2 regions of the Arthrobacter sp. StoSoilB19 genome follow, and region 2 is predicted to be linked to the other one. Evidence: predicted binding sites of a transcription regulator. Region 2 holds the regulator's gene; the other holds the start of a gene.

Region 1 (10,754 bases), 1.5 Mb from region 2:
AGGACTCCGCCAGTTGCCCGGCAGCACCCTCCGCCGTCATGTCCCTGGCTTCAAAGGCGGCGTTTCCGATTCCTGCGGACTCCGCCCGCGCCCGGGCAACAGCATGGGGTGAGACATCCACGCCGATGACCCGTGGAAAGATCCCGGCGAGCGCGCGGGTGAAGCTGCCGTGCCCACAGCCGGTGTCCACAACGGGAAGCGCAGGGTCCAGGTTACGAAGGAGGCTGTCCTGGTAGCCCTGGAACTCATGGTTGCTCCCCGAGTCCCAGAGGACCTCGCCGCCCGGACCGGTGGAAGTAATGCCGGCCCAGTACCGGTCCCACGCCTTATGCCGGTCCTTGGGGGCGCTGCGTGAGAGCCTGATGAGCTTGGGGATCATCAGGTACTTCTGCCAGGTGGACCGTGGCGACTTTGTTGGAGACACGGCTCAAATATATGGTCCTGCCCGTCCCGGTGGCGGACCTTCGGCAACATTACGGCGTGCCACAACTCCCTGGCAGCGCGGAAAGCGGGGGTAAGGGTGCGCACGCCGTGGACCCGCTTCGCCCGCATCCCCCTAGAATGTAGTCAACTGGGAGGGAAGGGAGCACTGTGACGGCTGTCCCGAGTGACGCGCGCCTGCCCCGCACGGCCGTCGTGGCCGATCCCGACGCAGGCCGGAGGGCCCGTAACGCCCAGGCGCTGCGCGACGCCGGATACACCGTCCTCGAAGCCACCGACGCCGGCAGCCTCGCCGCGGTGCTGGACGGCGGTGAACCGTCAGTCGTCGTCGCCGATGCCTTCCTCTCCGGCGTCCTGTCCACCACCACGTCCGCCGCCCCGGTCCTGGTGATGGTGGACCTGGACAGCCCCGCGGAGATCGCAGCTGCCAACCCGCCAGGTGTCCACGACTGCATCACCAAGCCGCCTGCACCCCAGGAGCTGGTGCACCGCGCGTCCGTCCTCATCGACCAGGTATCCCGCCGCCGCGCCTCCAGGCAGGAAGCCGAAGCGCTCCGGGAGCAGTTGCGTGAAGTCTCTGCCGCGGTGCGCGCCACCAACGACCCCCAGGAAATCGCCAACCACGTCGTCGCGGGATTCGGCCGCACCTTCAAGGCCGACCACGTTGTCCTGGCAACCTTCGAGGATCACCGCGTCCCCGTCATCACGGCCGGGTGGCACAGGCGGGGCCTCGCGGAGCTGCCCGCTGACGCCCTTCCACGCGAGGAAGACGCCCGTGCCACGGCGGACATGCTCTGGGCCGGGACCGAGACGCTCTCCGCCGACGGAAACGAACCGGCCGCCCGCAGCGAGGCGAGGCCCGGCCCCGGTCCCGCCATCGCTGGAGCCGCCTCAACCCTGGCGGTGCCCATCGGCGAAGGAAATTCCTCCCTGGGCATCATCTGGATCGCCATGATGGACCGGCCCCGGACCTGGTCCAGCGCTGAACTGGGGCTGATCCAGCACGTGGCCGGCAACGCCGCCTACGGCCTCATCCAAAGCCACCTGATCAGCAGCCAGCAGCAGGTGGTCAAGCAGCTGAGGGAACTCGACAAGGCCAAGACTGACTTCCTGGCAACGGTGAACCACGAGCTGCGGACGCCGCTGACCTCGATCATGGCGTACCTGGACATGATCCAGGAAAGCACCGAGCATCCGGTGTCCCGGGAGGTCCACCAGATGCTGGACATCGTGGTCCGCAACACCGAACGCCTCCGCACCCTCATCGAGGACATGCTCAGCGTCTCCCGCGGCGGGCTGGACAACGCCGCGATGCAGCTGGCACCCGTGCGGCTGGGTCAGACCCTGGATCTGGTGGCCGCGGCGCTCCGTCCGCTGGCCACGCTGCAGAACGTCACCATCGACGTGGACCCCGTTCCGGAGGATCCGGAGATACTCGCGGACGAAGTGCAGCTGCAACAGGTCTTCACCAACCTGGTGTCCAATGCCATCAAGTTCACGCCCAGTGGTGGACGGATCGAGGTGGGCAGCGAGTCCCATGCCGCCGCGGACGGCTCCAAATGGGCCACCGTGCGCATCGCCGACACCGGCATCGGCATCTCGAGCGATGAAATCAACCACGTATTCACCAGGTTCTACCGCGCCTCCAACGCGATGAACGGCGCCATCCCGGGAACAGGCCTGGGCCTTGCCATCTCCAAGGACATCGTGGACCGCCACGGCGGCCGGATCGACGTCGCCTCCACCCTGGGCTCCGGGACCACTGTCACCGTCAGCCTTCCCCTCGGCACCGACCACGTCCAGGCCAACTAGGCGCCGAAGGAGGACCTGCCATGTTTGCCGACGACGATCCCCGGCTTTCGCAGCTGCTGGAAGGTATTGTCCGGCTGGCTTCCGGGGACCTCAGCTCCCGGATCGAGGTCTCACCCGCCCGGGATGAACTGGACGCAATCATCATGGGCACCAATCTCCTGGCCGAGGACCTGCAGATCATCTACGAGGAGCTTGAGCAGCGGGTGCAGGTCCGGACCCAGCTGCTGCACGAGGCGCACCTTGAGATGCAGAAGATGGCAATGCAGGACCCGCTGACCGGCCTGGCCAACCGGTCCGCACTGATCGAAGCGCTGCGCACCGCCCTCGAAGCCCGCACCGCGGCCGGCGGCGAGCCGCCGGATGAAGGCCCCGCCATCTTGCTGATGGACCTGGACGCGTTCAAATCCATCAATGACAGCCTGGGACACACGGCCGGCGACCAGGTCCTGGTGACTGTGGGCGAAAGGCTCCGGACCGCGGTCCGCGCGGCGGACGTCGTCGCCAGGCTGGGTGGTGACGAGTTCGCGATCGTCATGCCGTCGGCGTCGGCAGACCAGGCCGCCATCGTGGCGCACCGCATCCTGGCCGCGCTCACCGAACCCATCGAACTGCCCGGCCGCAGCGTGCGTTGCGGTGCCAGCATCGGGCTCAGCGTGGGCAGTGAAGGCCACAGCCCGGAGGACATGCTGATGGAGGCCGACGTCGCCATGTATGCCTCCAAGGCCGAAGGGCAGAACAGGCTGCACCGGTTCGAGCCGGCCCTGCTGCTGATGCGGCGGCTCCGCAGCCAGCTGGTGGACGACCTGCGGGCCGCCATCAAGGATGACGCGCTGACGCTTTACTACCAGCCCGTGGTGGAGCTCGCCACGGGACGGATCGAGGGCGTGGAGGCACTGGTCCGCTGGAACCACCCCACCCGCGGCTTCATCATGCCGGACGAGTTCATTCCCCTTGCCGAGGAGGCGGGACTGATCTCGGAACTGGGCCTGTGGGTGCTCAGGACGGCTGTGAGGCAGCTCCGGGCCTGGATCGACGCATGCCTGCTGGACAGTACGTTTTCCGTGCGCGTCAATATCTCCGCCACGGACCTGCAGAGCCTGCAGTTCATCGAGGACGTGCGGAACGTGCTCCAGGAGACCGGGGTCAGGCCCGACCAGGTGGTCCTCGAATTGACCGAAGTGGCCATCGTCAAGGGCAATGAACTGGACCGGTACTCGCTGGGCGGGCTGCGCGGCCTGGGCGTGGGCATCGAAATTGACGATTTTGGCACCGGCTACTCCTCCATCAGCTACCTCCGCCGGCTGCCCGTGGACCGGGTCAAAGTGGACAGAACGCTGATTACCGGGCTGGAGACCGATCCCAGCCAGCCTGCCCTGGTGGCCGCCGTGCTGCAGCTGGTACGGGCGTGCGGGCTGGAAGCCGTATGGGAAGGCGTGGAAACCGCTGAGCAGGCGGAAATCCTGCGCGGGCTTGGCTGCCGCAGCGCGCAGGGCTACTACTTCAGCCGTCCGGTTCCGCCGGACCAGATACCCCAACTGCTGGCTGACCAGCAGGAAAGCGCTAACCAGTAACGCAAAACTACTGCGCTTTTGTGGCCGCCGTTATACGATCAGCGTGCGGTGTCTGGTTTTTCGCCGCCGCGAAATTCAGGTCTGGCAACACCGTACTTTTATAAGGCGTTTGGAAATTTGAACATTATTGGGCCATCGGGTCATTACTTCGTCAACTGGGGGCGTTGCTAATGTCGGTTCGGGTACAGGCATGGGGAATTATCGCTGCCGTGCTGGCGGATACGGATCCTGCGGGAGCCGCTGTCCGGCAACGGCTGAGCAGGAGCCTTGACGAGAATCCTGGCGTGCCGGAACGCGCTTTGCTGGAGTATCTCCTGGAGACCCGGCGCAGCGATGCCAACACCGTGGAAACACTGGAAGCGGCCAGGGACATGCGCCTCACAGCGCCCACCCTGCCGCCGCAGTTCGCTGAGCAGCTGGACGCCATCCGCAGCATCTCACGGATCAGCGCCCTGCTCGAGAACCAAATGCTGATGACCGCATTCCAGCCCATTTACGGCCTGGAAGGAAAAACCGTGGTCGGCGCGGAAGCCCTCTCGCGCTTCGTCAGCGATGACGGTGCCGCTGCAGAACTGTGGTTCGCCGAGGCCGCGGCCGTGGGCCTGGGCGCAAACCTGGAGTTCTCGGCTTTGGGATCCGCCGCGGCGGCAGCCCGCGACCTGCCGGACAACCTTTATGTGTCCCTCAATATTTCGCCCACCTCCTGCATGGACCCGCGGCTGCCGGAACTGTTCGACCATATTGAACTCCCCATCGACCGCATAGTGCTCGAATTGACCGAGGACATTCCGGAAGAGGAATATCTGCAGTTCATTTCCGCGATCAATCCACTGCGGGAAAAGGGCCTGCGGATTGCCGTCGATGACACCCACACCGGGGCCGGCGCCCTCAGCCGCATGATCCACCTGCGTCCAGACTTCCTCAAGGTGGGACGCAACGTAATCGGCGACGTCGACAAGGACGGCCTCCAGCGGGCCCTGTCGGCCTGCCTGGTGGACTTCACCGACCAGATCGGCACCATCCTGGTGGCTGAGGGGATCGAAACGGTGGGCGAACTCAAGGTCCTCACCGAACTTGGCATCAGCGCCGGCCAGGGTTACCTGCTGGGGCGGCCGTCAGTGCGGCCCCAGGATTGGGCCAACTGGAACACGCGGCTGGACGTGGACGGCCTGGAGCGCCATTTGGCGGGACCAGGGGAGTCGCGGGGCCGCCATGGCAAAGAGACTTCCTGACACACAGCACGCTCACACCTAAGGCGAGCAGCGCGGCGCATGGCATGACGCCAGGCGCCGCGCCTGCCATTAACCGCTATTCGGAGTGGCCCTGGTCCCGGCTCATCTGGTCCTCTGCCGGCGGCGTCTCTCCCGGGGGCACTCCCCCGCCCGGTTCCAGCCCGGTGACATTGCCCTCTGCCGGGTCGGGGTTTGGCGAACCGGCCGCCTCCCTGCTGCGCTGCTCCGCCAGGTGCGGCTGGGCGGCGCCAACGTCTTCCTTCCCCGGGCGGTCGGGGTTCGCGGGGTCATTCTCCGGATGGTAAGTGCTCATGCTGATCTTCCTTCCTCTCCGGCTGCGGTCCGATTCCCCAGCACTGGACTAATTGTAAGCATGCTGATAATTCTGGAGGAGTAGGGCCGGTATGCCGCTGGGCGCCGGCACGCAATGTCGGAAGGAGCAGTCAGATGGGAATCGGCGACAGCATCGGCAAGGCAGCAGAAAACGCCATGGAGGACCTGGCCGGAACATCCAAGCCGACGGAGAAGATGAATGTGCCCGACCCCACGAACCCCAATGACGGCGTGGAAGTCCACTCGTCCCTGAGTGAAGGTTCAAATGCCATGGAGGCGGAGAAGCAGAAGGCGCCCGGCCTCAAGACAGGCGCTGCCCCGGCACCGGTCTCCAACCGTCCCCTGGGCGGTGACACCGACGAAACTGACCCTGGCCAGGCGGACCGCGACGGCCTTACCGGCGACGCCACCGCGCCGTCCGGAGGCTAGGAACCCGGCGCAGGCGGGTGGCCCTGCGGCCACTCCCCGCGCTCCATGAGCACTTCGCGAAGCAGGTCCGCGCGGTCCGTGACGATGCCGTCCGCGCCCAGGTCGAGGAGGCGGTGCATTTCCGCGGCATCGTTGATGGTCCAGACGTGCACCGCCAGGCCAAGGGCGTGGGCGCGGCGGATGAACCCGGCGGTGGCCACAGGGATCCGTCCATAGCGGACGGGGACCTGCAGCGCATGGACGTCCCTGAGCACCCGGCGCATGAGCCGGTGGAACACCGGGCGTGGAAGCACGGGGCCCAGCAGGGTGAAGAGGGCATTGGAGGACACGCCGGCGGAGGAGGCAACCGGCCGGCTGAGCAGTTTCAGCACCGCCCGCCGTCGACGGTCCGAAAAACTGGTGACCAGCACCCGCTGGTGCACTTGGTGCCGCTCGATGGCGGCGGCCGTGCTGTGGACGGAGCCCCAGTCCTTGACGTCCAGGTTCAGCCGGGCGTGTGGCAGCTGGGTCACCAATTCATCGAACGTGGGGATGGGCTCGCGGCCGTTGATCCTGGCCTTGGCGACGTCCGCGGCCGGCAGGTCCGCCACGCGGCCGCTGCCGTCGGTCAGGCGGTCCAGGGCTTCATCGTGGAAGAGCAGCAGCACGCCGTCGGCCGTGGTGTGCACGTCCGTTTCCAGGTACCGGAAGCCCAGTTCGACGCCGGAGCGGAACGCAGCCATCGAGTTTTCCAGCCCCTCAGCCGAGAACCCGCGGTGGGCCATGGCGATGGGTAGCTGCCGACCGGCGTCGTCCTTGTGCTCGAAAAAGGGCAGGGTCACAATGTGAGCGTACCCGAGCCGCGCGGGGTTGGGGCCGGCGGGTCAGTCAGCGCAGTCGGTTTCCCCGCATGGCACAATGTCCACCCCGTCGCCGCAGTGCAGGAGCGTCCGGCCGCGGCCGCCGTCCAGGTGGACCCAGACTGCCGTGTGGTCGGCGGTGATGGTGTCCACCACGCCGCCCGCCTCAAAACCGGGAGAAAGCAGGACGCGGACCCGGTCGCCCTGGCGCAGCTGCTTCCAGTGCGGAGCCGGGGTTGCTGGCCGGTGCGGCCCATCGGCCATGTGCTGTTTGACGTTCCTTGCCATGGTTGCCCCCTATGAGCCGGCGTAAGTAGTGCCTGCTTTCCATGGTTCACGCTAGGGGGCGAAGGTAAACGCCAGGTGAGCGGCAGCTGTGAATACGGGGGGCTGCTGCGGTCAGGAAAACTGGACGCCCAGGGAGGCGAGCCGCGCCTCCAAAACCTGGGCCACGCCGTCGTCGTCAAAATGCGGTGCCTGCTGCCCCGCCGCGCGGATGGCCTCCGGATGGCCGCTGGCCATGGCATAGCCGTGACCCGCCCACCGGAGCATCTCGATGTCATTGGGCATGTCGCCGAAGGCCACCACATCCGCGGCGTCAATGCCCAGCCCCGAAGCGTACTCGGCCAGGGTAACGGCCTTGTTGACACCCGGCAGGGAGAGTTCCAGCATGGCAACGCCGGGCGAGGAGTGGGTCGTCGCGGCCAGGTGCTCGACGGCGGGTGCCACCTCGGCGAGGAAATCATCGGGTGTGCCGTCGCGGACGATGGCAAGGAATTTGACCACCGAATCGTCACTGGTGAGCGTGTCCTTCAGCGGGGCCGGGGTGAATTCGGCCAGCAGCTCGCTGGATTCGTTTTCGATGAAGCCCGGTTCCAGATGGAATCCGGTGAGCGTTTCCGCTGCGAACAGGGCCGCGGGGCGGAGCGCCTTGATGATGCCGCGGACCTCCAGGACGGTGTGGATCGCCAGGGTGCGGGCGGAGACCAGGCGGTCCGTCTCCAGGTCCCAGACCACGGCACCGTTGGAGCAGATCACCCGTCCCGTGTGGCCCAGCTGCTCCTCGAGGGGGTGCAGCCAGCGCGGCGGACGGCCCGTGACAAACACGAGCTCGACGCCGGCATCGCGGCAGGCGTGGAAGGCGCGGATGGTGCGGGGGCTGATTTTTCCGTCGTGCCCAAGGATCGTTCCGTCAATATCGCTTGCTACCAGCCGCATGATGCCAGTCTACGTGGGGGTTTGCGCACCGTCGCCGCCGGGGCGGCCGCTTCGGGTCCGCGGGCTGTCCAGGGACGGCCGGGGTGGTGCCGTTGTCAGCCTCCGGGTCTACACTGAAACTATCGAACATATATTCGAATAAGGGTGTGTTGTGGGCGTTATTATCGGTCCCCGCGTGATAGATGCGGGCGCCTCGTTGTTCTCGGTGCTGATCTCCCCCGTGGCGGTGGCGGCAGGGTTTCCGTCTCCTGCGCAGGACTACTTTGACGGGCGGATCGACTTGAACGCGCACCTCATCAAGGACATCACCAGCACCTTCGTGGTCCGGGTCACCGGGGACTCCATGGAGGGCGCCGGCATCAGCGACGGTGACGAACTGATCGTGAACCGGGCACTGGAGCCGAAGGACGGGTGTGTGGTGATTGCGGTGCTGGACGGGGAGCTGACGGTTAAGCGCCTCCGCATCACCGGCACCGGCGTGGTGCTGCAGGCGGAGAACCCCAAATATCCGGATATCCACGTCCCCGCCCTGTCCGAGCTGACCATCTGGGGTGTCGCCACCAGGTGCCTGCACCATGTCTGAGATATTCCACGTTTGAGGAGCAGCATGCCTAAGCCGGTGCTCATGCGGCGGATGCCGCAGATCGCCCACGTGGATGTCAACTGCTTCTACGCCTCCGCGGAGCGCGCCTTCGACCCCTCCCTGGAGGGCCGCCCGCTGGTGGTGCTGTCCAACAATGACGGCTGCGCGGTGACGCGCTCCCCCGAGGCGAAGGCCCTGGGCATCGCCACCGGCGAGCCCTGGTTCAAGCTCGCGCCGCGGGCCAAGGAGTGGGGCCTGGTGGCGAAGTCCAGCAACTATGAGCTCTACGGGGACATCAGCTCCCGGGTGATGGAGCTGCTGGGCAGGTACTCGGCGTGGCTGGAGGTTTACAGCATCGACGAAGCGTTCCTGGGCGTGAAGGGAAAACCCGACGAGCTGCTGGCCCTGGGCCGCAGGATGAAAGAGGCCGTGCGGCGGCACGTGGGGGTGCCGGTCTGCGTGGGCATCGCCCCCACCAAGACCCTGGCAAAGCTCTGCAACAAGTGGGCCAAGAACAACGCCGCTTTTGGCGGGGTCTGCCTCTGGGAGTCGGTCCCGGCCGACGTTCGCGAGGCCCTCATGGGCCGGTTGCCGGTGGACGAGGTGTGGGGCATTGCCGGGCGGCTGATGAAGCGGCTCAACGTGTTGGGCATCTTCACCGTGCTGGACCTGGTCCGGGCGGATCCGGTGGCGATCAGGGACAAGTTTTCGGTGGTGCTGATGCGCACCGTCCTGGAACTGCGCGGCACCCCGTGCATTCCCATGGAGGAGGAGCGCGTCGGCCGCGACCAGCTGATATTTTCCCGTTCCTTCGCCACTCCCGTGACCACCGCCGCCGGCCTGCGCGAGGTTCTGAGCATCTACGGGCAGCAGGCGAGCGCCAGGCTGTCCAAGCACGGACTGCAGGCGAAAGTGCTGACGGCCTTCGCTGCCACGTCCCCCTTCAGGGATTACGAACAGGCCTACCCTTCGGTCTGCGTCTCGTTGCCCATGCCCACCGCGGATCCACTCCTGCTCACCAAAGCCGCCCACGCGCTGCTGCCCAATATCCGGGATGGACTGAAATATGCCAAAGCGGGCCTGATGCTCACCGACCTGCGGCCCACGGGAAACCAGCCCCCGCTCGAACTGTTCGAGAACCGGCACGAGGAACGCGGCATCGGGCCATTGCTTGAGGATGTGAGCCGCCGGTTTGGACGGGGGTCCATCGGGCTGGGGCATGCGGGCATCAAGTCGGGCCTGGACTGGACCATGAAGCGGGACATGCGTTCGCCCCGTTACACCACGCACTGGGACGAGCTCCCCCTGGTGAAGGCCGCGTAGGGGCACCAGGAGGGCCGAATCAAGACGCTCCGCGACGATTTTTAACGCCCTGCTACGCCGCATTGAGGCTTCGCGTCTCCCCGTGAACCACTGCGACACGAATGATTGTGGGGCCGCCGGGCGCTCCGTAATCTCGTCTCAGCATCAGCCCCAGCAAAGGATTTCCCCATGGCAAACCCGCAGGACAAGAGTCCGCAAAACCAGCAAGCATCCACCCGCATCATCGCCGGCGGGTCAGCCAAGCCCCAGCGCCCGCTCGGCCTCAAAATCGGCATCGCGGCAGCCGCGCTGGCCCTGATCGGCGGGGGTGCCGCCGTCGCCTCCGCCGTCAACAACGGCACCGCTGCACCGGCAGCCGACGTGGCGCCCGCCGGCAACCCGGCGGCCGAGCTGAAGCTTGGCTACTTCGGCAACGTCACCCACGCCCCCGCCCTGGTAGGGGTCAGCAAGGGCTTCATCGCCGATGAACTGGGCAGCACCAAGCTCAGCACCCAGGTGTTCAACGCCGGCCCCGCAGCCATCGAAGCGCTGAACGCCGGCGCCATCGACGCCACCTACATCGGCCCGAACCCGGCCATCAACTCCTTCGTGAAGAGCCAGGGCGAATCCGTCAACATCATCGCCGGTGCCGCGGCCGGCGGCGCACAGCTGGTGGTCAAGCCGGAAATCGGCTCCGCTGCAGACCTGAAGGGCAGGACGCTCGCGTCGCCGCAGCTCGGCGGCACGCAGGACGTCGCCCTCCGGGCCTGGCTTGCCACCCAGGGCTACAAGACCAACGTGGACGGCAGCGGGGACGTGGCCATCAATCCCACCGAGAACGCCCAGACCCTAAAGCTGTTCCAGGACGGCAAGCTCGACGGCGCGTGGTTGCCTGAACCGTGGGCGTCACGGCTGGTGCTGACGGCCGGAGCGAAGGTCCTGGTCGATGAAAAGGACCTGTGGGATGGCACACTGTCCGGCAAGCCGGGCGAGT
Region 2 (10,754 bases):
GCACAGGGCCGTGAGCATGTGGTCGTAGAACGGCACGGAGGTATCGATGTCCGATACGCCGGTTCCATCGAGGTTGATCTCCACGAGCACGGAGGACTCGCTGGTGGCACGCTCCATGCGGGCGGTCCGGGCCGCAGCCGTATTCGATCCGGTGGGACTCATGGTGAAGGATCCTTTGTGGGAGAAGAAGTAGTTCAAGGCGCCCAGCGCCGCAGTATCAAGTCTAGGCGGGAAGCGCGGCCTGGCCCGCAAGGATGCGTTCCAGGGAGGTAAGGAAGGCTGTGGTTTCCGCCTCAGTGCCTGCGGTGACCCGAAGGTGGCCGGGGATGCCCACGTCGCGGATGAGCACTCCGGCGTCCAGCAGCTCCTGCCATACCTGGTGCGGATTTTCCAGGCCCCCGAAGAACACGTAGTTGGAGTCCGAGGCGGCAGGCTTGAGGCCCATCCTGGTCAGTTCGGCCACAATGCGGTCCCGCTGCGCCTTGATGTCCTGGACATCGGCCATCAGTGCCTCGCGGTGTTGGAGCGCGGCCAGTGCGGTTGCCTGGGTAATCGCGGACAGGTGGTACGGAAGGCGCACCAGCCGCAGGGCATCGGTGACCTCCGGGGCCGCGGCCATGTAGCCGAGGCGGGCGCCGGCGAGTGCGAAGGCCTTGCTCATGGTGCGGGAAACTATCAGCCGCTCCCGGCCGGGCAGCAGGGTCAGGGCGCTGGGCGTGCCGTCATGCGCGAACTCGTGGTAGGCCTCGTCGACGATCACCACGGTCTGGCTGTCCTCGCCGGCGTCATAGACAGCCTCCACAACGTCAAGCCCCAGGCCGGTCCCCGTGGGGTTGTTGGGCGAGCAGAGGAAGACGATGTTGGGCCGCAGCTCCTCGACCTGCCGGGCGGCGGATTCGGCGCTCAGGTCGTAGCCTTCCGAGCGCACTCCCGTGATGTATTGGGTGTCGGTTCCGCTGGCGAGCAGGGGGTACATGGAGTACGTGGGTGGAAAGCCCAGGGCGGTGCGGCCGGGGCCGCCGAAGGCCTGGAGGATCTGCTGCAGGACCTCGTTGGAGCCGTTGGCTGCCCAGAGGTTTGATTCGTCGAGCCCGTGCCCCAGGTATTCCGCGAGAGCTTTCCGCAGGTCGGTGAATTCCCTGTCCGGGTACCGGTTGAGGCCTGCAGCTGCTTCCGTGACCGCCGCGCTGATGGCGGCGCGCACGTCCGCCGGAACACCATGGGTGTTCTCATTGACGTTCAGCAAAATGGGAACGTCCAGTTGGGGTGCCCCGTAGGGGGTCAGCCCGCGAAGATTGCTGCGGAGGGGAAGTCGGTTCAGACGCTCTAGCTGGTCGTTCACCTGAACAGTTTAGTTGCCGCGGCAACTACCGGAAAATGTGACGGATTCTGTTCGCCACCGGCGTTGCTGTCCCGGTCATCTTTCTCAAAGGCCAACACCAGGTGCCGCTCAGTGCGTGGGGACGAACAGCTGCTGCCCCGGCAGCACAGCGGCGGCCGGAAGGTTGTTGAGCTGGACGATGTCCGCCACCACGTCCCGGGCATCGCGGTCCGGAGCAACAGCGCCTGCGATGCTCCACAACGACTGGCCCGCCTGCACCGTCACGGTGACCGTCGGCGTCACGGCCAAATCCGCAGCTGAATCGGATGCCTTGGCCGGTGCGTTGAAAAGTCCGGACAGGGACAGCAGGAGTACCGCGAGGAGCACAAGCGGAACTCCGATCAGGACGATCCGCCCCCGGCGGGTCAGCCGCAGGGGCGCTGCTGACGGCGTCCGGCGCTGCGAGGGCTTCCGGGTCTGCAGGGAAACGCGGTGCGTAGGTGAAACCTGGTGAAGAGATAAAGCTGACATGAACTAAGCCCTCCTGGACCTGCCGTGCTGCCCGGGTGTCCGCCCGCTGCCGCCCTGCCGTTCACACCGTGTCCGGAGCTCCTCCGGCCATGTTTTCGAACGGGGCAATCGCTGGTTAGAACACATGTTCGAACTTTGCTTGTTAAGTTTTAGCACCTATCAACGAACAATGTCGAGACTCGCTAGAACAAATGTTTGAAAAAGCAATGTGGCTGGCCTAGCTTTGAACCAAAGAACAACCACCACTGAAGTTGAACAGCAGGGTCTGACAATGACAGTGGGAGTCCTTCCGGCGGCGCTGTGGAACAGGCCGCAACGGAAGATCCGGCGGCAAGCGAAAGGCATTGGCGAATATGGCAGCAGCAGCCGCCGGGGGCAGGACCGCCCCGCAACCCAGGAAGACCGCCAAGGGCTTGACCCCCCGGCAGAAGAAGATCCTCGAAACCATCCAGCGCTCGGTCAATGACAACGGCTACCCGCCCTCCATGCGGGAGATCGGCGACACGGTTGGCCTGGCCAGCCTGTCCAGCGTGACCCACCAGCTCTCGCAGCTGGAGAAGCTGGGTTACCTGCGGCGCGACCCCAAACGGCCGCGGGCCATGGAGGTGCTGATGCCCCTCACGCTGGACAGCGGAAGCAATGCCGCCGGCGCCTCCCCCGCGCCGCAGGCCACGGGCGGCGGTGCCACGGTAACGGAGCTGCCCACCGCGCTGGATACGGCCATGGTTCCGCTGGTTGGCCGGATTGCTGCCGGCGGTCCCATCCTCGCTGAGCAGCTCGTGGAGGATGTCATGCCGCTCCCCCGCCAGCTGGTCGGCCAGGGCGAGCTCTTCATGCTTAGGGTGGCCGGCGACTCCATGGTGGATGCCGCCATCTGTGACGGTGACTGGGTGGTGGTGCGGCGCCAGGCGGACGCAGCCAACGGGGACATCGTTGCTGCCCTGCTGGATGACGAGGCAACCGTCAAGACATTCCGCCAGCGCGACGGCCACACCTGGCTGCTGCCCCAAAACACGCAGTACGAACCCATTCTGGGCGACCATGCCACCATCATGGGGAAGGTTGTCTCGGTCCTGCGTTCCCTCTGACCGGGTCTCCCGCGAAGGGACGGCCTGCCGGAAATTGCACGGCGGCTGCCCCCGCTGGCGTCGTTCGCCTGCCGGGCCCTACGTGGCCGCGTCCGCGCCCAGCCTGGCCAATGCCGCCAGCGCCTTGCTGCGGTCCGTGGTAGCCCAGAACGGCGGCAGAGCGCCGCGGAGGAATCCGGCGTAGCGCTCTGTTGCCAGCCGGGAATCCAGAACGGCCACCACGCCCTTGTCTCCCGTGGACCGGATCAGGCGGCCGGCACCCTGGGCCAGCCTGATGGCGGCATGCGTGGCCGAGACGGACATGAAGCCGTTTCCGCCGGCCTGGGCCACGGCACGCGAACGCGCGGTCATCAGCGGATCATCCGGCCTGGGGAACGGGATGCGGTCGATCACCACCAGGCGGCAGGAGCCTCCCGGAACGTCAACCCCCTGCCACAGGGACATAGTCCCGAAGAGGCAGGTGTCCGGTTCGTCGGCGAACTGCTTCACCAAAGCGGTCATGGTCGACTCGCCCTGGCAGAGGACAGTCACATCGAGCTTCGGCCGCAGGGCGTCGGCAGCCTCTTCGGCAGCCCGTCGGGATGAAAACAGGCAGAGGGCACCCCCGCCGGACGCTTTGATGAGCGCTTCCAGTTCCTCCAGCGCCTCCGGCGAAACGCCGCGGCCCGGCTTTGGCAGGTGGCCGGCCACGTAGAGGATGCCCTGTTTCGGGTAGTCGAAGGGCGAGCCCACATCCACACCCGTCCAGCTGGGTGCGCCGTCGCCGATAAGGCCCAGTCCCCCGGCCGCGGGTTCAAATGCCGAGCCAATGGCGAGGGTTGCGGACGTTAGCACGACGGTGTGCCCGGCGAAGAGTCCTTCCCGGAGCCTGCCTGCCACGGACAGCGGCGCGATGTTGACCAGCACCGGGGCATTGTCATCGGGCTGGGAATATCCCTGGCCGGGATCGAACGTGCCGGCCCGGGAAAACCACACGACCTCGCGGTTTTCACGGGCAGCAATAAGCCGCTCACACAATTCCAGGATGAGCATGAGGCGGGACCGGGCCAGCTGGCGGCCGCCGTCGGCCGTGGCGTTGCTGTCCCCCTTGGAATCGGACAACGCGGCCCGGCACGCCTCCCGCAACTGGTCCATGCAGTCCAGCTGTTCGTCGTTCAGCCCGTTGGGAAGCAGGCCGCTGGGCGCACCGGCGAGGGCCAGTTCAAGGTTTGCGGCTGCGGCGTTCAGCGCGTCCACCGTGATGGCGGTATGTTTGCGGGCGCCGGAAGCGGCAGCGTGGACCATGGCCACCGACAGCTGACCGGACACGGCTCCGGTGACCCGGTCCTGCAACTCGTGCGCTTCATCCACCACCACGACGTCGTACTCGGGCAGGACTGCAAGTCCTTCGAAGGCGCTGACGGCCAGCATGGCGTGATTCGTCACCACCACATCTGCCTCGGCTGCGTCCTGCCGGGCCAGCTCGCTGAAGCACTCGGCGGCCATGGGGCACTTTTGGGCCCCCAGGCACTCCATGGAAGTGACGGAGACCTGGCGCCAGGCACGGTCCGTCACACCCGGCAGGAGCTCATCCCGGTCCCCGGTGGCCGTCTTCTCCGCCCACTCGCGGAGCCGCACCACCTCCTTGCCAAGCTGGGACGAGGGTCCGCCCACGGAGGCGGCAAAGTGCGGGACGCTGGTGTCTTCGCCCAAAGAGAAAAGCTGACCCTCGGAAGGCTCCTCGGAGGGGAACCCGCCTTCCAGTTTGTGCCGGCAGACATAGTTTGACCGGCCTTTCACCAAGGCAACCTTGACCGGCCGTTCCAGGGCCGGGGTGATGTTCTTCAGCAGCCGCGGCAGGTCCCTGCCAACAATCTGGGTTTGCAGGGCCAGCGTGGCCGTGGACACCAGAGCGGGCTTGTTGCTCTCCAGGGCGTGGGCGATGAGCGGCACCAGGTAGGCCAGCGACTTGCCCGTGCCCGTGCCCGCCTGGACCAGCAGGTGGTTGCCGGTTTTGATGGCCCGGGCCACCTGCCGGGCCATCTCGTGTTGTCCGGTGCGGCTTTGTCCGCCCATGCCGGCGACGGCGCGGTCGAGCAGTTCGATTACGAACTGCTCGCCGGCCGTCTGCGCGGTTTCGCCGGCGGCGGGGTCACTCATTGACGATGAATGGTTCCAGTTCGGACGCCAGGCCCTCGCGGACCTTCACCGCAGCCCTGGTACCTGCCTCAACGTGGTCAACGCTGAGGATTTCAGCGTCGGACTCATGGAGCTTGCTGACCAGGTCTCCGCGGTCATACGGGATGAGGAGTTCCATCTTGACCGAAGGCCGGGGAATGGCTTCGCTGATGGCCTTCAGCAGTTCCGGGATGCCCTCACCCGTCCGGGCCGAGACCACCACATGCCGCGGTTCGCGCTGCTTCAGGCGCTCCACCACGAACGGGTCAGCTGCATCAGCCTTGTTCAGCACGATGATCTCCGGCACCTTGCGGGCATCAACTTCGCTGAAGACCTTCCGGACGGCGGCGATCTGCCCTTCGGGGTCCGGATGCGACACGTCCACCACGTGCAGGATCAGATCCGAGTCCGCCACTTCCTCGAGGGTCGAACGGAAGGCCTCCACCAGCTGGGTGGGCAGCGAACGGACGAATCCGACGGTGTCGGCCAGGGTGTATCCCAGGCCGTCCGCGGTTTCCGCCTTGCGGACGGTGGGATCCAGGGTGGCGAACAGTGCGTTCTCCACGAGGACTCCGGCGTCCGTAAGCCGGTTCAGCAGTGAGGACTTGCCGGCGTTGGTATACCCGGCAATCGCCACGGAGGGCACTTCATTACGACGGCGGTTGGCCCGCTTGGTCTCGCGTGCCGGCTTCATTGCGGCGATTTCACGCCGCAGCTTCGCCATGCGGGTACGGATCCGGCGCCGGTCCAACTCGATCTTGGTTTCACCAGGACCTCGGGAGCCCATGCCGGCGGCAGCGCCACCCACCTGGCCACCGGCCTGGCGGGACATCGACTCACCCCAGCCGCGGAGGCGCGGAAGCAGGTACTCGAGCTGCGCGAGCTCCACCTGCGCTTTGCCTTCACGGCTCTTGGCATGCTGGGCGAAGATGTCAAGGATCAGCGCCGTGCGGTCGATGACCTTGACCTTGACGATGTCCTCAAGTCCGCGGCGCTGGGAAGGCGCAAGTTCAGCGTCCACCACCACCGTGTCCGCGCCCGTGGACATGACGATGTCCTTGAGCTCCAGTGCCTTGCCTGACCCCAGGAAGGTTCCCGGGTCCGGCTTGTCACGGCGTTGCACCATGCCATCCAGGACCTCCGAACCGGCGGTCTCGGCGAGGGCTGCCAGCTCACGCAGCGAGTTTTCGGCGTCGGCAAGCGTTCCCTCGGACCAAATCCCGGCCAGGACCACGCGCTCCAGGCGCAGCTGGCGGTATTCAACCTCGGTGACGTCTTCGAGCTCGGTGGACAGGCCTGCCCTTCGGCGCAGCGCGCGCCGTTCCTCGAGGTCCTGCTGGTCGCCGTCGTATGTTGAGTGTTCTTCGTCGAGCCGGGAAATGGCCTGCGCCTTGCCGAGCACCGCTTTTCCATTGCCGCTGCTCTCACCGCCGGGCGTGCTGACAGTCTTGGCCGGGACGTCCTTGGCGAGGATCCGGTCGATAACAGCCTGGATTTCCTGCGGACTCATGTCCTGGGCGGCTGGATCGGAACCGGTGTTGGGCTGGCTGGTCATGGTCTCCTTTGAAGATTCGGCAATTCCAGAATAGTGCTGATTGCTTGGAAGTTGGAACGTATTCGCGCTGGGCTGACGGCCTGCGGTCATGCAATTCTCCTGGTTGTCTCGCGGCCGGCTGCGATGCCGGGGCCGGGATGCCGCGTCAGAAGGGCGGCAGGGCTAAAAAGGCCGGAAAAATAGCGGGAAGTGCAGCAAGAGGCTGACTTTCGAGTATCGTCCGGCGGCCGGGCAGAACAGATGCGTCTGGCCGGTGCACAAGCGGAAGGCTGAAAAACCTGCATCGCTGCGGGACGGGCTGTCGCTGGAGGACAGGCTGCGGGGACGGGCGTGGCCCGTGCCGGCTACTCGAAGATCAGGAACATGCCATCCAGCGTAGCAGAGGGGGTTCTGCACGGTTTCCCATTACGCTGCAAGGGGAACTACTCTGGCCAGTTATGGAGTCCGCACACTATTTCAGCACGTCCCCCGCCGGCCCCTTTACCCGTAAGCCACTCACGGTGGAGCTGGCCGGCGAGACCCGCAGGCTCCACACCTCCGCGGGAATCTTCAGCCCGGACGGGATCGACAAGGGCACCGCGGTGCTCCTCGCCGATGTTCCGGCGCCGCACCCCCAGGGGAACCTGCTGGATATCGGATGCGGCTGGGGGCCCATCGCACTCACCATGGCGCTGCTGGCGCCCGGGTCGACGGTCTACGCCGTGGACGTCAACGAACGCTGCGTCGCCCTGGCCAACGAAAACGCGGCCGCGCTGGGGCTGTCCAACGTCGTCGCCAGTACACCCCAGGAGGTGGACGCCGGCGTCAGGTTCGACACCATCTGGTCCAACCCGCCCATCCGGATTGGCAAGGACGAACTGCACGCCCTGCTGAAGCTGTGGCTTCCGCGCCTCGCGGACGGCGGCACGGCATGGCTGGTGGTGCAGAAGAACCTGGGCTCGGATTCGCTCCAGCGCTGGCTGGCCGCCGAACTGGACAGTTCCTTTACCGTGACCCGCGAGTCAACGTCCAAGTCCTTCCGGATCCTGAAGGTTACGAAAGCGTCCCGCTCGCCACAATGACGGCGGGGCCGCTGAGTTCCACGTGCTCGTGGCCGGCGAAGCCGGCGAAGAACTTCACGCCCACCACACCTCCGGGAACGTTGACCCGCCAGGCATCAGGGGCTTCCGCGCCGGCCCAGTGCCGGATGGCGACGGCGGCAGCACAGGCCCCCGTTCCGCAGGACTGGGTCTCCCCCACGCCTCGCTCATGCACCCGCATGGTCACGGATCCGACGCCGTCATGGACCAGAGGCTCCGCAGGGACGACGAACTCCACATTGGTCCCATTCACGGGGACCGGATCGACCTTGGGAGCCGTGAAGAGGCGGGTGCCTTCGAGCTCGCTGAGTTCCGCGAGGGCCACTACGGTGTGTGGGTTGCCCATGCTCACGGAGAGGGCCGGCCGGGGAACTTCCAGGCCGTCGGCAGTGACCAGGGAATCCATCGCCTTGGCGCTGGCCTCCCCGGGGAATATGAACTCCCACGGGCCCATGTCCACCGCGTAACCGTTCCCTGTCCGGACCACGGTCTTGACCCCTCCGCGGGTGCCGATGGTGAGTGATCCGCCGTCGGGCAGGTCGATCAGGCCCTCGGACCGCAGGAAGTGGACGAAGACCCGCACGCCGTTGCCGCACATTTCAGACAGTGAGCCGTCGGCATTGCGGTAATCCATGAACCATTCGGCGTCCGGGGCATCGGTGAGCAGTTCCCGGCCTTCCGGCAGGAAACGGGACGGGACAGCCCTGATCAGGCCGTCGGCGCCGATTCCCCGGTGCCGGTCGCAGAGCGCTGCGGCCTGGTCTGCGCCGATGGCGTGCACCCCCTCGGGATCGGCCACCAGGACGAAGTCGTTGCCGGTGCCATGCCCCTTGGAAAAGCGGAGCCCGCTCAGTGCGTGCAAGGCAGTCCCAGTGGCTTCTGCGGGGGTTGCATTCATGGTCACAAGCGTAACGGCGGATGCCGCCGGTGCTGAAACCGCGGCTACCGGCCCGGATCCTGGACGCACACCTCGGCCGCCTTACCCGTCAGCTCCGGGTCCTGCCAGTCCAGCCAGGTGATGCGGGGGTCGGCGCGGAACCACGTCAACTGGCGGCGCGCGAACTGCCGGGTGGCCACGATTGTTTCCTCTGCGGCCTGCTCAACTGTTGACGTGCCGTCGATGACCCGCAGGAACTGTGAATAGCCCAGTGCACGGGATGCTGTTTTGCCCTGCCGAAGGCCCCGCGCGTCCAGCATCCGGACCTCCTCCAGCAGGCCGGACTCCACCATCCGGTGAACCCGTACCGCCAAGCGCTCCCGCAGGACCTCCCGGTCCACGCTCAGGCCCACCTGAACCGCAGGCTGGTAGTACTCGCGGCGCGGCATGAAGGAACTGAAGGGCCGTCCGGTAAGTTCATGGACTTCCAGTGCGCGGATAATCCGCCGGGCGTCCGAGACCCTGTCCGCGGATACGGGGTCCAGGGCCCTCAGCCTGTCCAGCAGCGCCGGGGTCCCCAGCCGTATGTGGTCCGCCTCCAGTCGTGCACGGAGCTTGGGGTCGGTCCCCGGGAACTCCAGGACGTCCAGGGCGGCCCGCACGTACAGTCCGGAGCCGCCCGCCAGGATTGCGCGCTTGCCGCGGGCATGGATATCCCCGATGAGGCTGCGGGCCTGTTGCTGGAAGTCGGAGACGCTGGCTTCCTGGGTCACGTCCAGGATGTCCAGGAGGTGGTGCGGCACTCCCCTGCGCTCGGCCGTCGTGATTTTGGCAGTGCCAATGTCCATGCCGCGGTAGAACTGCATGGCGTCAGCGTTGATGACCTCGCCGTCCAGTTCGAGGGCAAGGTTGACGGCCAGGTCGGATTTGCCGGAGCCGGTGGGACCGACGACGGCGATGACAGGCGGGGCAGTCACCTTCAGCGGGTGCGCAGCGGCAGCGAGGGCATGCCAAGGGAGACAGCCTTGGGTCCAGCGCCGGAGCCTGGGGCAGGCACACCACAGGAGTCGGCCTGGGACCTGTCCCAGGCATCCCCCGCCCGGGACCGGCGCAGGCTGTAGTCCTCCGGCGTGGGATCGGCCACCAGGTGGAAGGCCGCCGCCTCCGTAATGGTGACGGTGACGAGGTCTCCGGGCCTGGGTGCCGGGGCTCCTTCGGGGACTGAGAAGTGGACAAGCCGCTGGTCCTGGGAACGGCCGGACAACCGGTGGGTTTCCTCCGATTTCCGTCCGGACTGGGCGGTGACCATGACTTCCAGCCTCCGGCCCAACTGCTGCCGGTTTTCCTCGGCGGCGATCCTGTCCTGCAGGGCGGTGAGGCGTTCGAAGCGTTCCTGGACCACGGCCTTCGGCAGCTGGTCCGGCAGGTCGGCAGCGGGCGTGCCGGGGCGCTTTGAATACTGGAAGGTGAAGGCGGTGGCAAAGCGTGACTTTTCCACCACGTCCAGCGTCGCCTGGAAGTCCTCTTCGGTTTCGCCCGGGAAGCCGACGATGATGTCGGTGGAGATGGCGGCGTGTGGAATCCTGTCCCGGACCTTGTCCAGGATGCCCAGGAACTTCGTGGAACGGTAGGAACGCTTCATGGCGCGGAGGATGCGGTCCGAACCGGACTGCAGGGGCATGTGCAGCTGCGGCATCACGTTGGGCGTCTCGGCCATGGCATCAATGACGTCATCGGTGAAGGCGGCCGGGTGCGGGCTGGTGAAGCGGACGCGTTCAAGGCCCTCGATTTCGCCGCAGGCGCGAAGGAGTTTGGAGAAGGCCTGGCGGTCGCCGAATTCGACACCGTAGGAGTTGACGTTCTGGCCCAGGAGGGTCACTTCGATGGCGCCGTCGTCCACGAGCGCCTGGATTTCGGCGAGGATGTCTCCGGGCCGGCGGTCCTTTTCCTTGCCGCGAAGGGCCGGCACGATGCAGAACGTGCAGGTGTTGTTGCAGCCAACGGAGATGGATACCCAGCCGGAGTAGACGGAGTCGCGTTTGGTGGGGAGCGTGGAGGGGAAGACGTCCAGGGACTCCAGGATTTCCAGCTGGGCCTCATTGTTGTGCCGTGCACGGTCCAAAAGTGCGGGCAGGGCGCCGACGTT

Evidence for each region. Region 2 encodes LexA, which represses DNA repair genes until DNA is damaged. Its sites were predicted from a motif close to TCGAACANNTGTTCGA; they were not measured.
Region 1: a site for LexA is predicted at 7,998-8,013, ahead of umuD (translesion error-prone DNA polymerase V autoproteolytic subunit). Genes of this name have one in related genera too.

The regions. Positions count from the first base shown of each region.
Region 1 is NZ_AP024650.1:133,678-144,431, reverse strand. Features, by position in the region: gene LDO86_RS00695 (class I SAM-dependent methyltransferase) at 1-379, opposite strand, end outside; gene LDO86_RS00690 (ATP-binding protein) at 592-2,253, shown strand; gene LDO86_RS00685 (EAL domain-containing protein) at 2,274-3,824, shown strand; gene LDO86_RS00680 (EAL domain-containing protein) at 3,995-5,056, shown strand; gene LDO86_RS00675 (DUF6480 family protein) at 5,133-5,369, opposite strand; gene LDO86_RS00670 (hypothetical protein) at 5,504-5,818, shown strand; gene LDO86_RS00665 (glycerophosphodiester phosphodiesterase) at 5,815-6,639, opposite strand; gene LDO86_RS00660 (hypothetical protein) at 6,682-6,945, opposite strand; gene LDO86_RS00655 (Cof-type HAD-IIB family hydrolase) at 7,057-7,875, opposite strand; gene umuD (translesion error-prone DNA polymerase V autoproteolytic subunit) at 8,027-8,458, shown strand; gene LDO86_RS00645 (Y-family DNA polymerase) at 8,483-9,781, shown strand; gene LDO86_RS00640 (ABC transporter substrate-binding protein) at 9,950-10,754, shown strand, end outside.
Region 2 is NZ_AP024650.1:1,599,298-1,610,051, reverse strand. Features, by position in the region: gene hisB (imidazoleglycerol-phosphate dehydratase HisB) at 1-162, opposite strand, end outside; gene LDO86_RS07430 (histidinol-phosphate transaminase) at 224-1,342, opposite strand; gene LDO86_RS07425 (LysM peptidoglycan-binding domain-containing protein) at 1,451-1,852, opposite strand; gene lexA (transcriptional repressor LexA) at 2,206-2,940, shown strand; gene LDO86_RS07415 (ATP-dependent DNA helicase) at 3,019-5,079, opposite strand; gene hflX (GTPase HflX) at 5,072-6,652, opposite strand; gene LDO86_RS07405 (methyltransferase) at 7,090-7,713, shown strand; gene dapF (diaminopimelate epimerase) at 7,685-8,629, opposite strand; gene miaA (tRNA (adenosine(37)-N6)-dimethylallyltransferase MiaA) at 8,674-9,585, opposite strand; gene miaB (tRNA (N6-isopentenyl adenosine(37)-C2)-methylthiotransferase MiaB) at 9,588-10,754, opposite strand, start outside.